Regions from separate parts of the Paenisporosarcina sp. P4_D4 genome, predicted to be linked through region 2. Evidence: riboswitches for the same ligand, from Rfam matches in the RefSeq annotation. Region 2 holds a riboswitch; each other region holds the start of a gene.

What was found. A riboswitch is a leader RNA that binds a small molecule or an ion and turns the genes downstream of it on or off. The one in region 2 is predicted to bind lysine.
Region 1: linked by a shared signal. The riboswitch ahead of AC1DSL_RS10995 (transporter substrate-binding domain-containing protein) and the one ahead of AC1DSL_RS10015 (aspartate kinase) in region 2 are both predicted to bind lysine.
Region 3: linked by a shared signal. The riboswitch ahead of AC1DSL_RS07060 (amino acid permease) and the one ahead of AC1DSL_RS10015 (aspartate kinase) in region 2 are both predicted to bind lysine.

What each region holds. Positions count from the first base shown of each region.
Region 1 is NZ_JBFUIO010000043.1:2,185-9,190, reverse strand. Features, by position in the region: gene AC1DSL_RS11005 (GGDEF domain-containing response regulator) at 1-792, opposite strand, end outside; gene AC1DSL_RS11000 (phosphoglycolate phosphatase) at 1,118-1,453, opposite strand; lysine riboswitch at 2,119-2,301, shown strand; gene AC1DSL_RS10995 (transporter substrate-binding domain-containing protein) at 2,437-3,276, shown strand; gene AC1DSL_RS10990 (amino acid ABC transporter permease) at 3,337-4,092, shown strand; gene AC1DSL_RS10985 (amino acid ABC transporter ATP-binding protein) at 4,109-4,849, shown strand; gene AC1DSL_RS10980 (DEAD/DEAH box helicase) at 5,110-6,642, shown strand; gene AC1DSL_RS10975 (YqhG family protein) at 6,669-7,006, shown strand, end outside.
Region 2 is NZ_JBFUIO010000036.1:786-9,475, reverse strand. Features, by position in the region: gene AC1DSL_RS10030 (electron transfer flavoprotein subunit alpha/FixB family protein) at 1-144, shown strand, start outside; gene trxA (thioredoxin) at 395-709, shown strand; gene uvrC (excinuclease ABC subunit UvrC) at 808-2,601, shown strand; lysine riboswitch at 2,690-2,869, shown strand; gene AC1DSL_RS10015 (aspartate kinase) at 2,973-4,196, shown strand; gene AC1DSL_RS10010 (DnaJ family domain-containing protein) at 4,256-4,627, shown strand; gene AC1DSL_RS10005 (YslB family protein) at 4,716-5,129, opposite strand; gene AC1DSL_RS10000 (succinate dehydrogenase cytochrome b558 subunit) at 5,405-6,016, shown strand; gene sdhA (succinate dehydrogenase flavoprotein subunit) at 6,068-7,822, shown strand; gene sdhB (succinate dehydrogenase iron-sulfur subunit) at 7,828-8,601, shown strand.
Region 3 is NZ_JBFUIO010000019.1:1,559-8,564, forward strand. Features, by position in the region: gene AC1DSL_RS07050 (YjcZ family sporulation protein) at 332-496, shown strand; partial or broken gene AC1DSL_RS07055 (DUF2188 domain-containing protein) at 933-1,046, shown strand; gene AC1DSL_RS07060 (amino acid permease) at 1,122-2,522, opposite strand; lysine riboswitch at 2,630-2,812, opposite strand; gene AC1DSL_RS07065 (MerR family transcriptional regulator) at 2,994-3,758, shown strand; gene asnB (asparagine synthase (glutamine-hydrolyzing)) at 3,816-5,663, opposite strand; gene AC1DSL_RS07075 (DinB family protein) at 5,807-6,289, shown strand; gene AC1DSL_RS07080 (hypothetical protein) at 6,300-6,809, opposite strand; gene AC1DSL_RS07085 (GNAT family N-acetyltransferase) at 6,893-7,006, shown strand, end outside.

The DNA of each region.
Region 1 (7,006 bases), on a different contig from region 2:
CGATATCCCAGCTGAAAAGGTGATATTCCAAAGTTCTCGCATCTGTTCAGCGATATCTTCTACGATATTTGCAGCAACAAGAGCTGGTTTATGGCGAATCAATAAGACAAATTCATCACTACCAAAACGGAATACGTCTGTCTTTGAACGTAGGGTCTGTTGGGCAATATGGACAAAAAATTGTAGCACTTCATTTCCTTTTTGATGGCCATAAAGATTATTGAAATCTTTAAATAAGTCGAAGTCAATGAGAACAATTGAAAAAGATTCATTGGATATTTCGTAACGATTATAAAGAGAAGACTTAGTTATATAAAATTGTTTCCTGTTGTATGCACCAGTTAATTCGTCAACGAGTAATTTATTCGTAATCGACTTTCTAAAAGCCACGCGATTTAATATAAAGGGAATGAAAATATCCAAATCAATCGGTTTGCTGATAAAATCTATTGCCCCTAGTTCATATGCGCGTATTCGATTTTCTTTTAATTGATTGGAAGAGATAATCGCGGTTGGTATAGATCGATCTCGTGAAATATCTTTGATTTCCAGCAATACATCAAATCCACTTTTATCGGGCAGGTTTGCTTCAATAAGCACGAGATCTGGATTGACGGTATGGAAATATTCAATTCCTTTTGAAGCGGTCGTTGCAATTAAAACAGAAATAGAATGTCGGTCAAAAGAATCTTTCATGTCCATGACAAAATCAATATTTGGGTCAATAAGTAAAATTAACACCTCATCCCGAGGTTGAGATCTAGATTCATTTAATGGAATGTGTTGATCCATATTGTGCACCTCCAAACTTTGAATCTTAATTATAACAAAATAGGGTAAATAGAAATACATGTTAGTATGAGTCAGGCAATCTTACTACACAATTTCAGATGATAAATAATCGAATAAGTCATGAAAATTCAAGGTTTATGGAAAGCGAGTTAAAGAAACAACATAATGCATTTAGTGTAGTTATTTTAAATTATCAAATCACGTAAATAGGACACCGTTCGTAAGAAAGCAAAGGAATTTTTAATTAGGCAAGAAGAAAAACAAAGAACAGTTAGCAAAAGCTAACTGCTCCATTTGGCTCCAAAAGGTTGGATGATTTCCAATTTTAGTTTTTGCAAATTTCAACTTGATAGTCCTTAGAAGAATTTACAATAGCACAGATTTTCTGTTGTTCATCGCCAGCGACATGTCCATCTAAATAAATTTCAGATGTCGCATACTCTCCTGAATGACTTATATTATTAATCACAACATCAACATTTTTTTCTTTTTTAAAGTGTTCAATAGTCGCTAGTTTAGCTGTTTCTTTGGTTTCTGGCCACGCTTCTTTACTAAATTCATCTGGTGTACCGTAATCCATAATAAAATATACCCATGCAGCTAGGAAAAGTAACATAGCTCCACCAAATACGAATAAGCGCTTTAATAGATTTTTCTTCATTAACCTTCACCTTTCAATAGCGTTCTTACTTTGTTCACATGACCACTTTGTATTAATACAAGTCTTTTCATTACGATCGTTTACTCCTCAAAATCTTATTTTATGCTTGTTTATTATACTATTCTGGTTCGTTAGCTATTATCTTATTACGTGACACTCACATTACAAATTTGTATGCTGTTGATGAACGTCGGGGCGTTGCGTCGAATGCTGTTCCCCAGGAAAATCTCGTAATGTGTAATTAAATCAAGTTAATACAGAAATAGGAATTCAAATAAAATAATGGGTCTTCCTATTGTAGTAACCCCTATCTATGAAACCGTTGGCGATGTCATGCCACGGTTTTTTTGTTGATCTCCACTATTTCATCCATCATTTTTCATTGTCTCTTCGATTACGGATCGCAGGTTACTGCCTCATCCGGATGTGATAGGCGTACTTGTGTTGTGTTGGGTTTCCCAAAGTCTGTGCTGTCTTTGGTGATAACGATAGCATAATGGAAATATATATATATCATTTGGCTTTTGATGGAAGAAATGGTGACTCAACAAATGCAAATAGGATAAGTACTAGATTATTAGATTGGTTGACAGATAATTTATGTTGTTGTAGACTGTGGATGTTGTTGAAAGACTGATTCACAATTGAATACAACCTCACTTATATGGTGAGGTAGAGGCGCGATATTTAACAGTCCTTAGAGGAGTTTGAGAAAGCTTTGATTCTAAGGAGAAGGAAATGTCGCCGAAGTGAGTAATATTTCTCGGTATTACTTGCTGGGTCTGTAGTTAAGAACTGCAGGACTGTCTCAATAAACATCCCGGTTTATTGAGTGTGCTATCTCATTTGGGAAAAGTAGAGGATTTAGGGCAACTACGCATATTGCGACCTGAGTTCATCTCAGGTCTTTTTTTGTGGAGTTGGCCTTTTTAGTCTATAAAGACGATTTAAAACATATATCAAACAAAAGGGGAGAACTAGTCATGAGAAAAAAATCAGCCATATTTTTAACGATATTCCTTTCTACCATTTTGCTTTTAACAGCTTGTGGGACAAGCAGTTCAGAGAAAACAGGTTCATCAGAAAAGAAAGACCCATTCATAGTAGGAATGGAAGCAGGATATGCGCCATTCAACTGGACTCAAATGGATGATGCAAATGGCGGAGTGAGAATTGACGGAAATGCTGAATACGCAGGTGGCTATGACGTTGAAATTGCAAAACGAATCGCTGACAAGCTAGGTAAAGAATTGGTCATTGTMAAAACGGAATGGGACGGTCTTGTTCCAGCATTGGTTTCTGGCAAGATCGATGCCATCATTGCTGGCATGTCACCAACAGCTGATCGCAAAGGGTCAATCGATTTTTCGGACAACTACTATACTTCAGAGTTGGTCATGGTTGTTAAAAAAGGCGGGAAATATGAGGGCGCCGCTTCGATCCATGATTTCAAAGGAGCAAAAGTAACGGCACAATTAAATACATTCCACTACTCCGTGATCGATCAAATCAAAGGTGTGAAAAAGCAGACTGCTATGGATAACTTCCCGGCGATGCGTGTAGCACTTGAATCAGGAATGATTGATGGATATGTATCGGAACGCCCAGAAGGAATCAGTGCTTCCGCAGCTAACGACAACTTCGCTATGGTTGAATTTACAGATGGTTTCGAGACGTCTGTAGAAGACACGACAACTGCAGTCGGATTACAAAAAGGCAGTGACTTAACAGAAAAAATCAATGAAGCACTCGCAGAGATTTCAGATGAAGAACGTAAGGAAATCATGGATAACGCTATTAAAAATCAACCGGCAGCACAATAAGTAACAACGTGATACCGGCTGCAATAGCAGCCGGTTTTACGTTTTCCTAGGAGGACAAAAATGAGTACTGAGTGGATTATGACGATTTTATCTAATAACTGGCCGATGTTCATTCGTGGAGCAGGTATGACACTCTTGATTTCCATTATCGGGACAATTCTTGGGGCAATCATTGGATTGCTGATTGGTGTCATCAAAACGATTCCAATGCCTGAACGAGGGGCTAAAAAATGGCTATTAAAAATTATTAATACAATTTTATCTGTGTATGTTGAGTTTTTCCGCGGCACGCCAATGATCGTGCAAGCCATGGTTATCTTTTATGGATCGGCCCTGGCATTTGGCATCAGCATGGACGTATTGTCTGCGGCCATCTTCATCGTATCGATCAATACAGGAGCGTACATGGCAGAGATTGTCCGTGGGGGAATAGTGTCCGTCGATAAAGGCCAATTCGAAGCATCTCAGGCAATCGGCATGAATCATTTCCAGACAATGATCCATGTCGTCCTGCCGCAAGTCGTTCGCAACATTTTGCCGGCAACAGGCAATCAATTTGTCATCAATATTAAAGATACGGCTGTACTTAACGTCATTGGCGTTACCGAGTTGTTTTTCCAAACGAAATCAGTGGCAGGAAATAACTTCAGGTATTTTGAATCGTTCTTTGTTGCCTGTGTCCTGTATTTCATCATGACATTCACCGTCACATTAATCCTTCGATATGTGGAACGGAAACTTGACGGACCTAAAAATTACAGCATGATCGGAATGCCGGAAAATGTACTTGGTACAGCAAAAAACGGTAACCGATAAGAAAGGAGAAGTTCACATGGAAGCAGTTATTGATATACAGCATCTAAGCAAATCTTTTGGATCCCATGAAGTATTGCGCGACATTGACTTCTCGGTAAATAAAGGGGAAGTGGTCTGTGTCATTGGTTCTTCGGGATCTGGAAAGTCCACTCTTCTGCGTTGCATTAATCTATTGGAAAAACCGAGCGGCGGACAAATCATTTATAATAATGAAAACATTTTGGATAACAAGCATGATATCCATGCTTACCGAACAAAACTCGGAATGGTCTTCCAGCAATTCAACTTATTCAACAATCATAATGTCCTCAACAATTGCGTCATTGGACAAGTAAAAGTTTTGAAGCGCTCAAAGGAAGAAGCGGAAAAAATTGCGATGAAATACCTGAAAGTCGTTGGGATGGATCGATATATCAACGCGAAACCAAGCCACTTGTCAGGCGGTCAAAAACAGCGTGTAGCAATTGCACGTGCACTTTCAATGGAACCAGACGTCATGCTGTTTGATGAACCAACATCAGCACTAGATCCTGAGATGGTAGGAGAAGTTCTTAAAGTCATGAAGGAACTTGCTGAAACAGGTCTTACAATGCTAATCGTCACGCATGAGATGGAATTTGCGAAGGAAGTTTCAGACCGTGTCGTATTTATGGACAAGGGTGTTATTTGTGAAGTGGGAAGTCCAGAGCAAATTTTCAATAACCCAACACAAGAACGTACAAAAGAATTCTTAAAACGAACATTAAAAAAGATGTAAATTAATCTTTTCTAGATCATAATTACATGACAAAAAGGGATATCCGATTACTGGATGTCCCTTTTCTTATTGTCTCTCAAGTGCAGCAAATCTATGATTTTAATAGTTGAATATATTAAATAAGTTTTTAATTTTGATGTTGCGCTTAATGTGAAATCACGATTTGATTGAGGCTTTTATATTTATTTTCAAATAAAAATCATAGCTATTTCTTTTTTGGACATCTTATTAGAAAGAAAATGTTGTATGAGGTGATATCTATGATTATTGAAAGGTCGTCTAAGTGGAAAGAAGGCTTAATAAATCGATTGGAAAATCGTGAAGCTTGGGATAACTGGACGCTATATAAGATGAGTTATGACGTAGTAAAGTCGAACTTGATTACCGAATTTACCGGTCTTCAATCTCCTAAATATTTACCTAACCTGACACCATTGAAGCATCAACTCGAAGTCGCGGAAACTGTGATAGAACGCATGAATGGAAAAGCAATTCTCGCAGATGAAGTGGGGCTTGGCAAAACCATTGAAGCCGGTTTAATAATGAAAGAGTACCTCATCAGGGGACTTGTGAAAAAAGCGTTAATATTGGCTCCAGCTTCTTTAATCAATCAATGGGTGCAAGAGTTGAACCACAAATTTTATATTCCAGCCATTGCTTATCGAAAGAACTATGGTTTAGATCATTACAGTGTCGTCGTCATGAGCATGGATATGGCCAAAAGGAGCCCACATAAAGAACATATCTATGAGCAGGACTATGACTTAATCATCATTGATGAAGCGCACAAATTGAAGAATCATAAAACAAAAAACTATGAGTTTGTTCAAGATTTAAAGAAGAAGTTTTGTTTGTTACTGACGGCCACGCCTATTCAAAACAATCTATTTGAATTATTTCATTTAATCTCCTTGCTGAAACCTGGACATCTCGGTGATTATGAGACGTTTCAAGCAGCGTTTTCCGCAAGTAAACATAGCTGGGAAAATGATGATTTCTTAAAAGAATTAGTGAATCAAGTAATGGTCAGAAACCGAAGACAGGACACAGGAATTGAATGGACGAACCGACGTGTCCAAACCATTCCGATTCAGTTTACCCCACAAGAAAAAGAAGTCTACGAAATGATTTTGGAATTGAAGAATATATCGCCTGAATTTTCGAGTGCATTCACGATGATTACACTGCAAAAGGAAATGTGCAGCAGTAAGGAAGCTACTTATTTGACCTTAAACGAGATGCGTCAAAAATGCACCGATTCAAAGGCGGTTCTTTATATAGAAGAAATTATTCAAAAGTTGGTGACGCTCGAAGTCAATGCAAAAGCTGAAAAAGCTTATGACATTATTACCGAGGCAAATGATAAAGTCATCTTATTTACCGAATACCGAGCCAGTCAAGCGTATTTACAATGGTATTTACATTCTAAAGGAATCACAAGTGTCATCTTTAATGGGAAGTTCAAGGCGAGTAAACGAGACTGGATGAAGCAATTGTTTAAAGACCACGCACAGGTGCTGATTGCGACTGAATCTGGTGGAGAAGGGATTAACCTGCAGTTCTGCCACCATGTCATCAACTACGATTTACCTTGGAATCCGATGAAATTGGAACAGCGTATCGGACGTGTTCACCGGTTAGGTCAGGAACATGATGTTCATATTTACAACTTGGCAATTGAACAAACCATAGAGAATGATATCTTAGAGTTGCTCCATGTCAAAATCGATGTATTTGAGAAGGCAGTGGGTGAGCTAGACAGTATTTTATCCACATATAAACAATCCATTTGATTAGAGACATCTAGAGGAGGAATCATATGTATCCACAACAAATCCACGAATATTTAGTGAGGTTTTTTAAAGAAAACAATTGCCAGATCGTCAAAGAACATGACCACTACATCACTGTCCAATTAACCATCGATATGGACAAAAAAATCATGAACCGCCCATATTATTGGCAATACATCGAAAATACAAACATTGTTCCGAGTCCGGCTCAAATAACGTTAATTACTGATCAAAACAAATTGGAAGAAGACATCAAAGGGGAAGTTGTGCACTTCGGTTCTCCATGGCTCAATCAGATATTTCAAGCAACCAATGATCTGGGTTCATTTGTCCACATGTATGAACGGGTATCCGGTAATCCAGG
Region 2 (8,690 bases):
ATGTCAAACTCGAAAATCATTGTTGCAATCAATAAAGATCCTGAAGCAAACATTTTCAAAGTAGCTGACTATGGTATTGTTGGTGACTTGTTCGAAGTCATTCCAATGCTGACTGAAGAATTCAAGAAAATGAAAGCTAACTAATATTTAATAAGACTCCGTGAAGCGAAAGCTTGCGGAGTTTTGTTTTGGCAAAAAAAAAGAATGCTAGAAGACAAGAGATCATTTCTGCTTCAACTAAAATCCATGTTGGCAATAGAATGTTAACATAAGAATGAGCAGTGTTCATTATGTTCATTTTTAGCTATTAAAAGGTTGAGCAAAAAAGTAGAAGCACTATTTACCACATGCTATACTACGTTTAGAGTTTGTATTTAGAGGAGGATGTTTTAATATGGCAATTGTACACGGAACAGATCAAAGCTTTTCAAGTGAAATTTCAGACGGCTTAGTTTTAGTCGATTTTTGGGCACCTTGGTGTGGACCATGTAAAATGATCGCTCCAGTTCTTGAAGAATTAGATGCTGAGATGAGTGGCAAAGTAAAAATCGTAAAAGTTGATGTAGATGAAAACCAAGAAACAGCTAGCAACTTCGGGATTATGTCAATTCCGACATTGGTACTTTTCAAAGACGGGCAACCTGTCGATAAAGTAGTTGGATTCAACCCGAAAGAAGCTTTGGTTGAATTAGTAAACAAACACGCATAATCTTTTCAATTGGCGTTCTAGTCTTATATTGTAAAAGAAATATTATTAAAACCGGGTACCCATGGGCACCCGGTTTTTTTAAACAGGTGATGAAAATGATGAATGATTTAATTCAACAGAAATGTGCGATTTTACCTGATCAACCAGGTGTTTACTTAATGAAAGATCGCCAAAGCACTATTATTTATGTGGGCAAAGCCAAAGTGTTGAAAAATCGTGTGCGTTCTTATTTTACGGGGAGTCATGATGGAAAAACACAGAGACTCGTCCAGGAAATTGAAGATTTTGAGTACATCGTAACATCTTCAGATATTGAAGCTCTCATTCTGGAATTGAATTTAATCAAGAAGCATGATCCGAAATATAACATCATGCTGAAAGATGATAAAACGTATCCTTATATAAAAATAACAGGTGAAAATCATCCGAAATTGATAACAACCAGAATCGTTAAAAAGGATAAAGGGAAATACTTTGGTCCTTATCCAAACGCATATGCGGCGAGTGAAACGAAAAAATTACTGGATCGTTTATACCCGTTACGCAAATGTCCGACATTACCAGATCGGGTTTGTTTGTATTATCATTTGGGCCAGTGTTTAGCTCCTTGCGTTAAAACAATCGAGCAAGACGCATACAGAAAAATTATTGATGAAATCACACGGTTCTTAAACGGTGGCTATCAGCAAGTCAAACAAGAATTGACGGAAAAAATGTCATCGGCAGCTGAGAACTTAGAGTTTGAAAGAGCAAAAGAATACCGTGATCAAATCACACATATTGAAACGGTTATGGAAAAACAAAAAATGACGACCAATGATTTTACCGATCGTGATATTTTTGGTTATGCCATCGATAAGGGCTGGATGTGTGTGCAAGTATTCTTTGTACGCCAAGGGAAGTTAATCGAGCGAGATGTTTCATTATTCCCGTTATATCAAGATCCAGAAGATGAATTCCTGACGTTCCTCGGCCAGTTTTATGATAAACCGCATCATATCAAGCCAAAAGAAGTATATTTGCCAAGTGCGGTGGATTTGCAACTGGCAAGCCAGCTTCTTGAAGAAGTAAAAGTGGCTTCTCCGAGTCGTGGGCAGAAAAAACAAATGATTGATTTGGCGACAAAGAATGCAGAAATCGCTATCCATGAAAAATTCCAGCTCCTAGACCGACAGGAACAACGAACGATTGGTGCAGTGGAAGAACTGGGGATTGCAATGGATATTGCGCCTCCTCTTCGAATTGAGGCATTCGATAATTCACATATTTATGGATCTGATGCCGTCTCAGCAATGGTATCGTTTATTGATGGAAGACCGAATAAAAAGGACTATCGAAAATACAAAACGAAAACAGCTGCCCGTCATGATGATTACGGAGCCATGCGTGAAGTCATTCGCAGACGTTATACGCGTGTGCTGAAGGATGAATTGCCTCTTCCCGATTTAATTGTCATTGATGGTGGGAAAGGGCAAATGGAAATCGCCCGTGAAGTGATCGAAGATGAACTCGGTTTGTCTATTCCGATTGCAGGATTAGCCAAGGATGCGAAGCACCAGACATCTTCGTTGTTATATGGGGAACCCCCACAGATCATTCCCTTGAAACGAACAAGTGAAGGGTTTTATTTGCTACAACGGATTCAGGACGAAGTGCATCGATTTGCGATTACATTCCATCGGCAACAGCGTGGGAAACAGACGATTGCTTCCGCTTTGGATGGGTTTGAAGGAATCGGTCCGAAACGCAAAAAAATGTTGTTGAAGCATTTTGGTTCTGTAAAACGAATCAAAGAAGCATCCGTGGAAGAGCTGAAACAATCAGGTTTGCCATTGCAAATCGCGGAATCCATGTCTGAATATTTTCAAAATGAGTCATTGTCAAAAGAGTGAGTATATGATATTCTTGACTCACTGAAATTGAATCACTGATGTATGTTCAACAAGGAGCATCCGCTTCCTTTTGAACAAACATCGAATAAGTGGTGATAGAGGCGCGGAAATCAACAGTAGCTTTCTCGAGGATGAACAGATCCATTGAAGGAAAGTGAAAGGGAAATTCGCCGAAGTTCGACATCCTGTATCAGATGTCGTGCTGGTTTTGCATTGAATAAATGCAGGATTGTCAGAATCTAATCGATTCTGGAGGGCTATCTCACATGGACGCTTCTTTTGAACGTGCATGCATGGAGACAGCTTTTCACGGATTACCCGTAGATAAGGCTGTCTTTTTTAGCTTCTTTGGAAATAAGGGAGAGTTTACATTGAGTCGCATTGTCATGAAATTTGGTGGTACGTCCGTCGGTAACACTGAACGGATCCGTAATGTCGCAAAACGCATAATCGGTGAAACAGCAAAAGGCCATGAAATCGTAGTAGTCGTATCAGCGATGGGGAAAACGACAGATGAATTAATGAGTCTGGCTGGGGATTTATCAGCAGAACCTTCAAAACGTGAAATGGACATGTTGCTGTCAACAGGGGAACAAGTAACAATTGCTTTGTTGACAATGGCACTTCAACATATGGGGCAAGATGCGGTTTCGTTTACGGGATGGCAGGCAGGAATCGGAACGGAATCCGTTCATCGCAATGCTCGAATTGAAAATATAGATACTGTTCGTATGGAGCAGGCTTTGTCGGATGGAAAAGTGGTTGTTGTAGCCGGTTTCCAAGGGATGGATACGTATGGAGAAATTACGACACTCGGACGTGGTGGTTCGGATACGACGGCGGTTGCAATTGCAGCATCGCTAGGAGCGGACCAGTGTGATATTTACACGGATGTCGATGGCATCTATACGTCAGACCCTCGATATGTGGATGGGGCAAGAAAATTGCAGGAGCTATCCTATGACGAAATGCTGGAACTTGCTAACTTAGGAGCTGGGGTTTTGCATCCTAGGGCAGTGGAATTCGCTAAAAATTATTGCATGCCACTAAGTGTCCGTTCTAGCTTAAGTGAAGATACAGGAACCATATTATTGGAGGAACCTACTATGGAAAAAAACTTGATAGTGCGTGGTGTCGCATTCGAACCGGAAATTGTTAGGGTTACGGTAGGCTATGAAGTGCCTTTTAACGGCTCACTAGCCAAAATTTTCACTACTCTTGCAAAACATCATGTAAACGTTGATATCATTGTTCAAAGCATTATGGAAGGCGTGCAGCCAAGTGTTTCTTTCTCCATTAAGAAAGAAGATTATGCAGAAACTGTTCAAGTCTTGGAAAGTAAAAAAACGGAGTTGGGATACCAATCTACCAATTTTGAAGTTGGATTGGCCAAAGTGTCGATTGTTGGGTCAGGAATGGTTTCAAATCCAGGGGTTGCTGCACAAATGTTCGATCGCCTCCGCAAAGAAGGAATTCCCGTGAAAATGGTCAGTACTTCGGAAATTAAAGTTTCGGTTGTTGTACCTGAAAGTGCGATGCTACAAGCCACAAATGCATTGCATGATGAATTTGGATTAGCTGCTGTTCGAGTATAAAAACATTTCATGATATGATGAAAATAGTTTCATAATCATCATGAGAGGCAGTGAAAGAAATGAACTGGCATATCGTGGAGGATTTAATCAAAAAAGCACAACGTGATGGACAGTTTGACAATTTGCCGGGAGCCGGGAAGCCGTTGCCGCCGGATGAATTTGCCCATTACCCAGAAGACATTCGTATGGTAATGCGCATTTTGAAGAACTCAGGGCATGACGATGAAGCTCAATTCGTGAAAGAAGAAATGAGCGACTTACAGCATCAAATGAAAAAAGCCACACAACGAGAAAAAACAGAACTTGAACAGCAATATAATCAAAGACTCACCCAATTGAACCGTATGTTATCGCAAAAAGGAATCAAAACAAATAGTAATGTTTTTAAACAATATCAGTCTCAATTGGATAACAGATTGAATTGGGATTGAAAAAAGCGGACAGACACTCCATTTGGAAGTGACTGCCCGCTTTCTTTTTAGCTTTAAACCGATATTCATTGTCTAGTCAACGAACCTATTAAACTTTTTCTTTTAGATCCCATTTCACATGGAATTGAACGGCGTTTTTCTTCAGTTGTTTTTCTTCAAAGCATTCTGTCATAAAGCCACCCAGTTTTTCTTGCTGCTGAGCCAGGAATCCTGCTTCCAGTCGGAAACAACGTTTCTCAATCTGCAGGGCATCGGGTTCTCCAGTCAATACATAAAATGCTTCATCTTTTGTACTTTGTTCAAGTGTTAGAATGCCCCAGCCCGCTTCTTGAAAAAAAGATGTCGTTTCTTCCATGGAAAACATCTGGAACTTGCGGGCTAAATCTTTTCCGGCCCAATATAAAATATCTTCTTCGTGTTTCCCTAAAATTGTCGAAAGTACATGATCTCGAATTAATTCGTAACCAAAAGTGGGTACCTTTTTTGTCTCTGTCATTGTCATCTGAATCCCGCTTTCTGGCTTAATTGCCTTCAAACTTTTTTAATATAAGAATTTTTCATGGACAAGGTAGTTAAAATAATACAACACCGAGAATTTACATGATTTAAATTGCCTTATGTAGTGGGCTTCCTTGCCTTGACGCTCCCTTATGATGGGAGTACAATAAACATGTCATAATATTGTACCATGATGAGATATGCAGTCAATGTTGCTTTCGTTCCATACGAAGGTCTGATCTTGTCTGCCTATTTTCAGTACTGAGGGGGGTAACAGTCTTGTCGAAAGATCGTGAATTTTATTTGCGCCGTTTACATTCTTTACTTGGAATCATTCCAGTAGGATTGTTCGTGACGCAGCATTTGGTTGTTAACCATTTTGCTACAAGAGGAGAAGAGGCTTTTAACAAAGCATCTCACTTCATGGAAAGTTTACCATTCGTATTGTTTTTAGAATGGTTTGTCATCTACATTCCATTGATGTTCCATGCGTTCTATGGTGTGTACATAGCCTTTACTGCGAAAAATAACACACAGCGTTATGGTACATTCCGTAACTGGATGTTTGTTTTGCAACGTATTACCGGGGTCATTCTAGTCGTGTTTATCGCATGGCATTTATTCGAGACACGATTCCAAAAAGCAATTGGTGCTGATGAAGTTAACTTTGACATGATGGCTGATATATTAGCAAATCCATTAATGTTTGTATTCTACGTGGTTGGTGTTGTATCTGCAACATTCCATTTAGCTAACGGTATTTGGTCATTCTTGGTAAGCTGGGGTATCACTCAATCACCTAGGTCACAACGAATTTCAACTTACGTGACGATCGGTATCTTCTTAGCATTGACAGTAATCGGCGTTCGTGCACTTCTTGCATTCGTGTAATAAGTTTCTGAAATTGCTTGATTACTATTAAAAAGAGGAGTGAGAAGAATCATGGCAAAAAGTAAATTGATTGTTGTCGGCGGTGGTCTAGCTGGTTTAATGGCAACAATGAAAGCAGCAGAAGAAGGAACAACAGTAGAATTATTCTCATTAGTTCCTGTTAAACGCTCACACTCAGTGTGTGCTCAGGGCGGAATTAACGGAGCATTAAATACAAAAGGTGAAGGCGATTCAACTGACAATCACTTTGATGATACAGTATACGGCGGGGATTTCCTTGCGAATCAACCACCAGTAAAAGCATTGGCAGAAGCAGCACCTGGAATCATTCGATTATTCGATCGTATGGGTGTTATGTTCAACCGTACACCTGAAGGGTTATTAGATTTCCGTCGTTTCGGGGGAACAATGTTCCATCGTACAGCTTTCGCAGGCGCTACAACTGGTCAACAATTGCTTTATGCACTTGATGAACAAGTACGTCGCTACGAAGTTGACGGTCTTGTAACGAAATACGAAAACTGGGAATTCCTAGGTGCAATCTTAGATGACGACGGCGTTTGTCGCGGAATCATGGCTCAAAACTTGAAAACTATGGAAATCCGTCCTTTCCGTGGTGACGCTGTCATCATGGCAACAGGTGGTCCTGGTATTATTTTTGGAAAATCAACAAACTCTATAATCAATACAGGCTCTGCAGCTTCAATTGTTTATCAACAAGGTGCAACCTACGCAAATGGCGAATTCATTCAAATTCACCCTACAGCGATTCCAGGAGATGACAAACTTCGTTTAATGTCCGAATCAGCGCGTGGTGAAGGTGGACGTATTTGGACATATAAAGACGGTAAACCTTGGTACTTCCTTGAAGAAAAATATCCTAGTTACGGGAACTTGGTACCTCGTGATATCGCAACTCGCGAAATTTTTGATGTGTGTGTTAACCAAAAACTTGGGGTTAACGGCGAAAACATGGTATTCTTGGATCTTTCACACAAAGACCCGAAAGAATTGGATATCAAGCTTGGCGGAATCATTGAAATTTATGAGAAATTCACAGGTGAAGATCCCCGTAAACTTCCAATGAAAATCTTCCCAGCAGTCCATTATTCAATGGGCGGACTATGGGTTGACTACGATCAAATGACAACTATTCCTGGTTTATTTGCTGCAGGTGAGTGTGATTACTCTCAACATGGCGCAAACCGACTTGGAGCAAACTCATTACTTTCTGCAATTTATGGCGGAATGGTTGCAGGTCCTAACGCAGTTAAATATATGAGTGGACTAAAAACTCATGCTGAAGATATGCCATCAACAATTTTTGATGCACACACGGCTGCAGAGCAACAAAAATGGGATGAAATTATGTCACTTGACGGTACTGAAAATGCATATGTCTTGCATAAAGAGCTTGGCGAATGGATGACAGATAACGTAACAGTAGTTCGTTATAACGACCGTTTACAAGCAACTGATGAAAAAATTCAAGAACTTCTTGAGAGATTTAATAATATCAACATTAATGACACTCAAAAGTGGTCCAATCAAGGTGCTACTTTCGCGCGTCAATTGAAAAATATGCTATACTTAGCTCGCGTTATTACGCAAGGTGCATTGTTACGTGATGAAAGTCGTGGTGCTCACTACAAGCCAGATTTCCCAGAACGAGATGATGAGCAATTTATGAAAACAACTATGGCGAATTTTGATCCAGCTACTGGAGCGCCGGTCATTCATTATGAAGAAATAGATGTTTCATTAATTCCACCACGTAAACGTGACTATTCATCGAAAGGGGATTAATAATCATGAACGCAACAGCAACTAAAACCGTCGTTTTTGAGATCCTTCGTCAAGACTCTACGGATTCTACCCCGTATTGGGAAAAATTCGAGTTAGATTATCGTCCAAATATGAACGTTATTTCTGGATTAATGGAAATTCGTCGTAATCCAGTAAATACAGATGGTAAACACACAACACCTGTAAACTGGGATATGAACTGTTTGGAAGAAGTATGTGGAGCATGTTCGATGGTCATCAATGGCCGTCCACGTCAATCATGTACAGCTCTAGTTGATAAATTGGAGCACCCTATTCGCTTAGAACCAATGAAAACATTCCCTGTTGTACGCGACTTAATTGTTGACCGTTCACGTATGTTTGATTCATTGAAAAAAGTTAAAGCTTGGGTTCCAATAGATGGATCTTATGATCTAGGCGATGGACCACGTATGCCTGAACGTAAACGTCAATGGGCATATGAACTATCTAAATGTATGACTTGTGGCGTTTGTTTGGAAGCTTGTCCAAACGTAAACACAAATTCAGATTTCATGGGCCCAGCACCGTTATCACAAGTACGTCTTATGAATGCGCATCCAACGGGTGCTATGAATAGAGACGAGCGTCTAAATTCCATCATGGGTGATGGCGGACTTGCAAACTGTGGTAACTCTCAAAACTGTGTAGTCGCATGTCCTAAAGGAATTCCTTTGACTACTTCTATCGCAGCTCTAAACCGTGACACTACGGTTCAAATGTTCAAAAACTTCTTCGGAAGCGACCACATGGTTGACTAAGAAGAGCTTAATTTGTCAGCCTCCCGCATTTTGCGAGAGGCTGCTTTTTTGTTTAAAGAAGTGTGCGGTGGGAGTTAAGTTACAGAAAT
Region 3 (7,006 bases), on a different contig from region 2:
CCGCGGTCATTTGTCCACTGGGTGTCTTCCTTAAGCAACGTAAACCCTACCTTCTTTTACGTCCTTGCGACCCTATAGTCGCGCCAGTGTGAATAAGTTTAATCAAAAACATCGAGTAGATGCCAGAATTTCAAAACTTAATTGTTACCTTACATGTTAACTTGACTATTATTACACACACAATGGTCTTTGTCAAAGAATATCCTATAAATTGTAAAAGGAATCATCATTTCAGTAAACAAAAAAGCTCATTTACTCCGCTAAATCCCTAGGTCCTTCATCATCCCCTTCATATCATATAAGAATCTTTGAAGGAAAGGGGGACTTTATCATGGATTATTACGGCGGCGGTTACGGTCAATGTGGTGGCTATGGACCATGTGGTGGTCAATACGACCACTGCTCTCGTAGAGGCGGGAGTACTTTTGCAATAATTGTAGTTCTTTTCATTTTACTAATTATCATCGGTGCATCTTTCCACCATAGAAAATGCTAGTAAAATAGGAAATTCTCTCGAAAGTAAGATGGTTATATACACTCGAATTTCCCCTAAAAAATACCGACTGATTTAAGGAGTGCCTAAACAGCACTCTTTTTTAATGAAACTCGAATATTGCTCCACCTTCGCTACTTCTGGGGAAACAGAATGTGGCCTAGGTAGACAGTTTGTGGTTCCAGGTAGACAGAGTCGCATTCCAGGTTGTATAAAATACTATTTCCCCTTCATAGTTACGAAAGGTTTGGGGTATTTTCAAATAGCATAACTCCAGGTAGACAGTTTAAGGTTCCAGGTAGACAGATTGACACTCCAGGTAGACAGAATCATATTCCAGGTTGCACAAAAAAATAAATCCCTTTTGAAAAGTTTCAGCATATGTTGTTTTGATTAAATGATCTACGGGAACAGTTACATAAAAAAAGGAGTTTTTTTCATGCCTTGGAACAACAATGATTATCCGGATTCATTGAAAAACCTGGACACGACTGTCCGCAAGAAAGCTATCGAAATTGCCAACGCACTTCTTCAGGATGGAATGGAAGAAGGATGTATGACTATGATTGAAGCTTAAACACATAAAAACGCCCACTTCATTTCATAGATGAAGTGGGCGTTTTGGGTATTAAATGTTGTTGTTTGCTTTTTTAACTCGACTGTAAAACAGAATCCCGCTGGCTAATAGGATTACACCAAATGTAAAAGTCTTGAGGTCGGCTGTACCTGCATAAATAACCCAAATGGAGTAAAGGGTAGCAAGAACTCCTATAATCCCATCCGTAATTCTACCTCTTCCATTTTTATATGTTTCACCAGTAAAGACCAGCTTCAACTGGAAAGCAGAAGAAATGAAATAAGGAACTAAATATGACAGCGTTGCGACGATAATGATGAAATCAAAAGCGGCTGCTATCGTATTTGATACCGTGGAGAATATGAACACCTGTGCAACTAAATTAGTGATGACTAAAGAAAAGACAGGTATCCCATTCTTATTCACTTTTGCGAATGAAGGGAGAAATAAACCTTGTTTTGCTGCCTGGTAAGGAATTTCAGCACTCAGCATAACCCAACCAATTGTGGAACCAAATAAACTGACCAGACCGATGGCGGCAAGAATTTTTCCACCGACTGGTCCCAACACAGTTGAAATGGCATCGATAAGTGGTTTATCAGAAGCGATTAGTGCTTCATGGCTTAACATTCCTAAAACTAGCGTGCTGATCCCTACATAAATGGTTAGAGCAATAAGTAGTCCAATCGTCGTTGCACGCTTAACATCGATTGGTTTTTTAGCACGAGATGCAAATACTACGGCAGATTCAACACCAACGAATGCCCAAAGAGTTGCTACTGCTGCACCATTAACTTGCCCCAAAAGACCAATAGATTGTCCAAGCTCATCATATCTCGGCGCTACAAAAGGAAGAATGTTTGCTTTTTGAAATGCAAATAGACCAATTACAATAAATAATATGAATCCAATTACTTTCGTGGCAGTGGCAACAAAATTTATCTTCCCGGCATTTTCTAGACCGTTTAGGATGATATAATGCACACCCCATAACAATAATGTACAAACTGTAAAGGTAAGTGCATTCCCCATTTTTAAAGTGAAGTTACCAATGGTAAACAGTTCAGCCTGATTAACTAAAATAGGGAAGAACGTGGACAAATAACCTGCAAAAGTGGTGATGATGGCAACATTACCAGCAACATTCCCAATCCAATATCCCCAAGAAGACATAAATCCTGACAACGTGGAAGCGTTACTGCCCGGCTTAAACAATTCCTTTGCATAAATCTGTGGACCACCAGTTAAATTAGGTTTTCTCAATGCAAGATTGCCAAACACGAGTGCAATCATCAACACTCCAAATCCCGTAATCAACCAAGCGGATAATACGCCGGCAGGGCTTGCAACTTCACTCAAAGTGCGGGGGAGCATAAAAATGCCGGATCCCACCATATTTCCAACTACTAACGCAGTTAAAATCCATAAACCTAGTTTTTTGTTCGTGTTCATAAGCATATGCTCCTTTCAGTTCATTTTCTATCTACCCAAAAAACATGATTTGTAAAATAAATGTACATAAAACGCAATCAGAAACGGTGTGCAAAAACCGAATCAGACAAAAAGATAGTTTTCATGGTCAATCACTATGACAGTTCTGCACTTATTCAGTGCCAGTCCCAGCATTAGTAATCAGAGCGACACAGTGCTTCTGCGAAAAATTCTTTCGCTTGAAATCAGCAAGTTCAGTTCTCTGACTTTCTTTCAAGTAACTATTATTTATCGCGATCTCTACCTCATCTTAAGCTGATGAGGGCTATATTTATTCACTGTACTAATATAGATACGTTTAAATGATTAGTCAATTGAAATGATTTACTATAGTAGTGTACGAAAGTTCAGCTTATTGCAAGTTTTTTAGATTTTCCAATTGACATTGACGCAACGTCAAGGTGTACGATGAAATCAAGAGGAGGTGACGAGATGGAATACACAGTTCAAAAATTAGGGAAATTGTCGGGAATCAGTTCACGCACATTGCGATACTATGACGAGATGAATCTTCTCAAGCCGGCGAGAATCAATTCATCAGGATATCGGATATATGGCCAAGCGGAAGTCAATAAGTTACAGCAAATCTTGTTTTATAGAGAACTGGGTTTGAGTCTCGAACACATCAAACAAATCGTGAACAATCCTTCATTTGATGGTGTGAAAGCCTTGAATGATCATCGTTCACAACTCCTCGACAAACGAAAGCAGCTCGATCTACTGATTGCCAACGTGGAAAAAACGATTTCTTCAACAGAAGGGAGAAGTACCATGACGAACGATGAGAAATTTGAAGGCTTCAAACAAAAAATGGTAGATGATAATGAACAACAATACGGCAAGGAAATTCGGGCGAAATATGGAGATGACACGGTCGATAAATCAAATAGCAAAGTAATGAACATGACGCAGGCACAGCATGATGAAGTAACAAAGCTTGCCAATGAAATTGCCATGACTTTAGCGGAAGCTTTCAAGACGGGAGATCCCGCAAGTGAGAAAGCCCAAAAAGCCGCTGAACTGCATAAACAATGGCTTATGTACTATTGGCCAAAGTATAGCAAGGAAGCACATGCAGGACTTGGGCAGATGTATGTGGATGATGAACGCTTTACTGCCTACTATGATAAAGAACAGCCTGGAACGGCTGCATTCTTCAATGATGCCATTCAAATTTTTACCGGTATGAAGTCATAACAAAAGAGCAGATTGAGTCAATTCGACTTCAATCTGCTCTTTCTTTCGTTGAAATAATCAATCAATCAATTGAATATTGTTATCTTTATACCAAACGTGCATTTGAGCGAGATGGGCAAGAAGCTGTGGCCCAGACATCAATTGACCAAACCATGGAACTTTGAATGCAGTTCCTTTCGACTCAACCAATTCATTCAACCGGTCACGGTCAAATAGTTCATGCAGAATCGAATTTTTGTCTATCAGAATGTCTTTCAGCCAGCCTTGGACACGGTCGGTGTAATACGGATTATGGGTTTTAGGATAAGGGCTTTTTTTGCGGTAAAGGACTTCGTCAGGTAACATGCCCTCTAATGCTTTTCGCAAGATACCTTTTTCCCGATTTCCCGCCATCTTTATTTCCCAAGGAATATTCCAGGCATATTCGACAAGCCGGTGATCTGCAAATGGTACGCGTACTTCCAAGCTTGCTCCCATACTCATACGGTCTTTACGATCAAGAAGTGTTGTCATGAACCAAACCATATTCAGATAAAACATTTCTCGCCGTTTTGCTTCAAGACTTGATTCGCCATCGAGACGAGGAGTTTCAGCAACACTCTGTTCATAGGCCTGACGTGCGTAATCTTCGAGTTTGAGTTTTTTGCGCCAATCATCTTTTAATAAGGAGACTCGCTCGGTTGTGGAGCGCATCCACGGAAAACCAGTGCCATTTAAATCATTAGCATTGTGAAACCATGGATAACCACCAAAAATTTCATCCGCACACTCTCCAGACAAACCAACTGTGAAATCCTCTTTTATTTCTCTGCAAAACCATAACAAGGAGGAGTCGACATCCGCCATACCAGGTAAATCACGGACATGCACAGCTTCAGTCAGATGATCTATTAATTGATCTTGCGTAATGATGGAAGAGTGATGCACGGTTCCGAATGTATTGACGACCTTATCAATCCAAGGTCCATCGGCATTCGGCTGAAATTCATTCGCTTTAAAAAACTTGGCATTATCTTCATAGTCAATGGAATAAGTATGAAGAGGTCCTTTTGCTTCATGTTTGTAACGATTGGCTGCTATGGCCGTAATGGCACTGGAATCAACCCCGCCTGATAAAAAGGAACAGAGTGGCACGTCTGATACAAGTTGTCGTTCGACGGCATCCGTTACGAGGAAACGAACTTTTTCTGCCGTTTCATCCACTGAATCTGTGTGATGTTCACTTTTGACGTTCCAGTAGCGCCAAATTCGAAGACCTTGGCGTGAAACGGTTAATGCGTAAGCAGGTCGCAATTCCTTCACTCCATGGAATACCCCGGAACCGGGTTTTCGGGATGGCCCCACAGCCAGCACTTCTGCTAATCCTTCGCGAGACAGTTGCGTTTTCATATCTGGATGGGCAAGAAGAGCTTTAATTTCTGAAGCGAAAAGCAAGCCCCCGCCATGTTCAGTATAAAACAGCGGTTTTACGCCTAAACGATCGCGAGCAATAAACACTTTTTGATCCTTTTCATCCCAAATGGCAAAGGCAAATATGCCATTGAAATATTCCACACACTGTTCTTTCCATTCAATGTAGGAAGTCAGTAGTACTTCTGTATCGGAGTGTCCAGAGAAGGTATAGCCTTTTCGCAGTAATTCCTTCCGAAGATCTTCCGTGTTATATAATTCTCCGTTATAGCAAAGTGTATAGCGGGTATCATGATGTACTTTCGTCATTGGCTGCCTGCCACCTATAGGATCAACAACTGTCAATCGTCGGTGCCCAAATACTGCATGTGTTTCCAACCATACATTTTCATCATCTGGTCCGCGTTTGGCCAATGTTTTTGTCATGTTTTCAACTACAGATGCTTGTGTTCGCAAGTCGCGTTCAAAGTGAACCCATCCTGTAATTCCACACATTGATTCTCATCCCTTCTAACTCAAAAACTCTTCATTTGCATCTTTCTAGCCTATGCAAAAAAAAACAATAATGCTCATACGATAGGAAATTATCGATTGATTGGCGAATTACTTATTTAAGTGGAAGAGAAAGGAGAATACAGATGAAAACATTTTTTCAGTACAACTGGATCGTAAGAGAAGAATGGTACAAATGGTGTGAAGGCGTACCTCAGGAGGAATTATTAAAAGTCCGGACAGGTGGAGTGGGGGGGATTTTGCACACATTATTCCATATTATCGATGTGGAGTGGAGCTGGATTCGTGTCTTGCAAGGCAAGCCTGATTTCCAAGAGAGTTTTGAAGAGTATCAAAGTCTGGAGCGGGTGAAGGAATTGGATGCGCTCTTTCAACAAGACGTAAGAGAGTTTGTCCATGCATGGGATAACCATATGGAAATGAACGAATTACAAGAAACCAGACAGGATGGAAGCATCGAAATTCTCACATGGGGAGAAGTGATGCGCCACACCATAGCGCACGAAATCCACCATATAGGACAGTTATCAGTTTGGTCTCGTGAGTTAGGGAAAAAACCGGTATCTGCAAATTTGATTAGAAAAGGACTCACAACTTTAAAGCCTTGAGGAGCTCATTTTACTCAGGGTTAGTTTCATGGAAGAGGAAATATTCACCTGTTCTTGGATTGAAAGTGTAGTATAAGATCTTTGCATCTTTAATAGCCGCGATAAAATAAAGTTCTTTGTTGCCGTGTGTAGGAACTTTTTTTGTATGTTTCCATCCAAAATCATCAACATTGAATTTCTCAACATTGTCTTTGTTCGGCAGCTCTACTTGTTCTTTTTGTTCAATTAACAATTGAGCATCATGAAATGTATATTGAGGATGTATGATGAAGTAGTAAATCGGTAAACCAATCAATATCCCGTATAGAAATAAAAGTACCCGATTCTTGCGTTTTTGTTGAGTAGGCTCTATCAGAAAAACGTGCAAAAAAAACGTTTGAAAAATGACCATGGTTAAAAGTGAAATGTGAATCATGTAGTCTTCCATATAAACATAATCCCTTGCCTTGAATGTATAATAAATTCCTTCAGAAATTGCTAGAAGAAATACGCCGATAGTCAGCTTTTCATTCTTAAACATCGGTTGCACCACCCTCATTAAAGCGTATAGATAAATCATACAACAATGTAAAAAATAAACATATATAAAATTGAGGTAATAACATGAAGCCTTCCATACTAATCCGCCCATACAAACCGAGTGACTATCCATTCATCAAGCAATTGAACCAGCTGGAAGGATGGAATAATCTCGTAGAAAAAGAAGAAGACACAAAA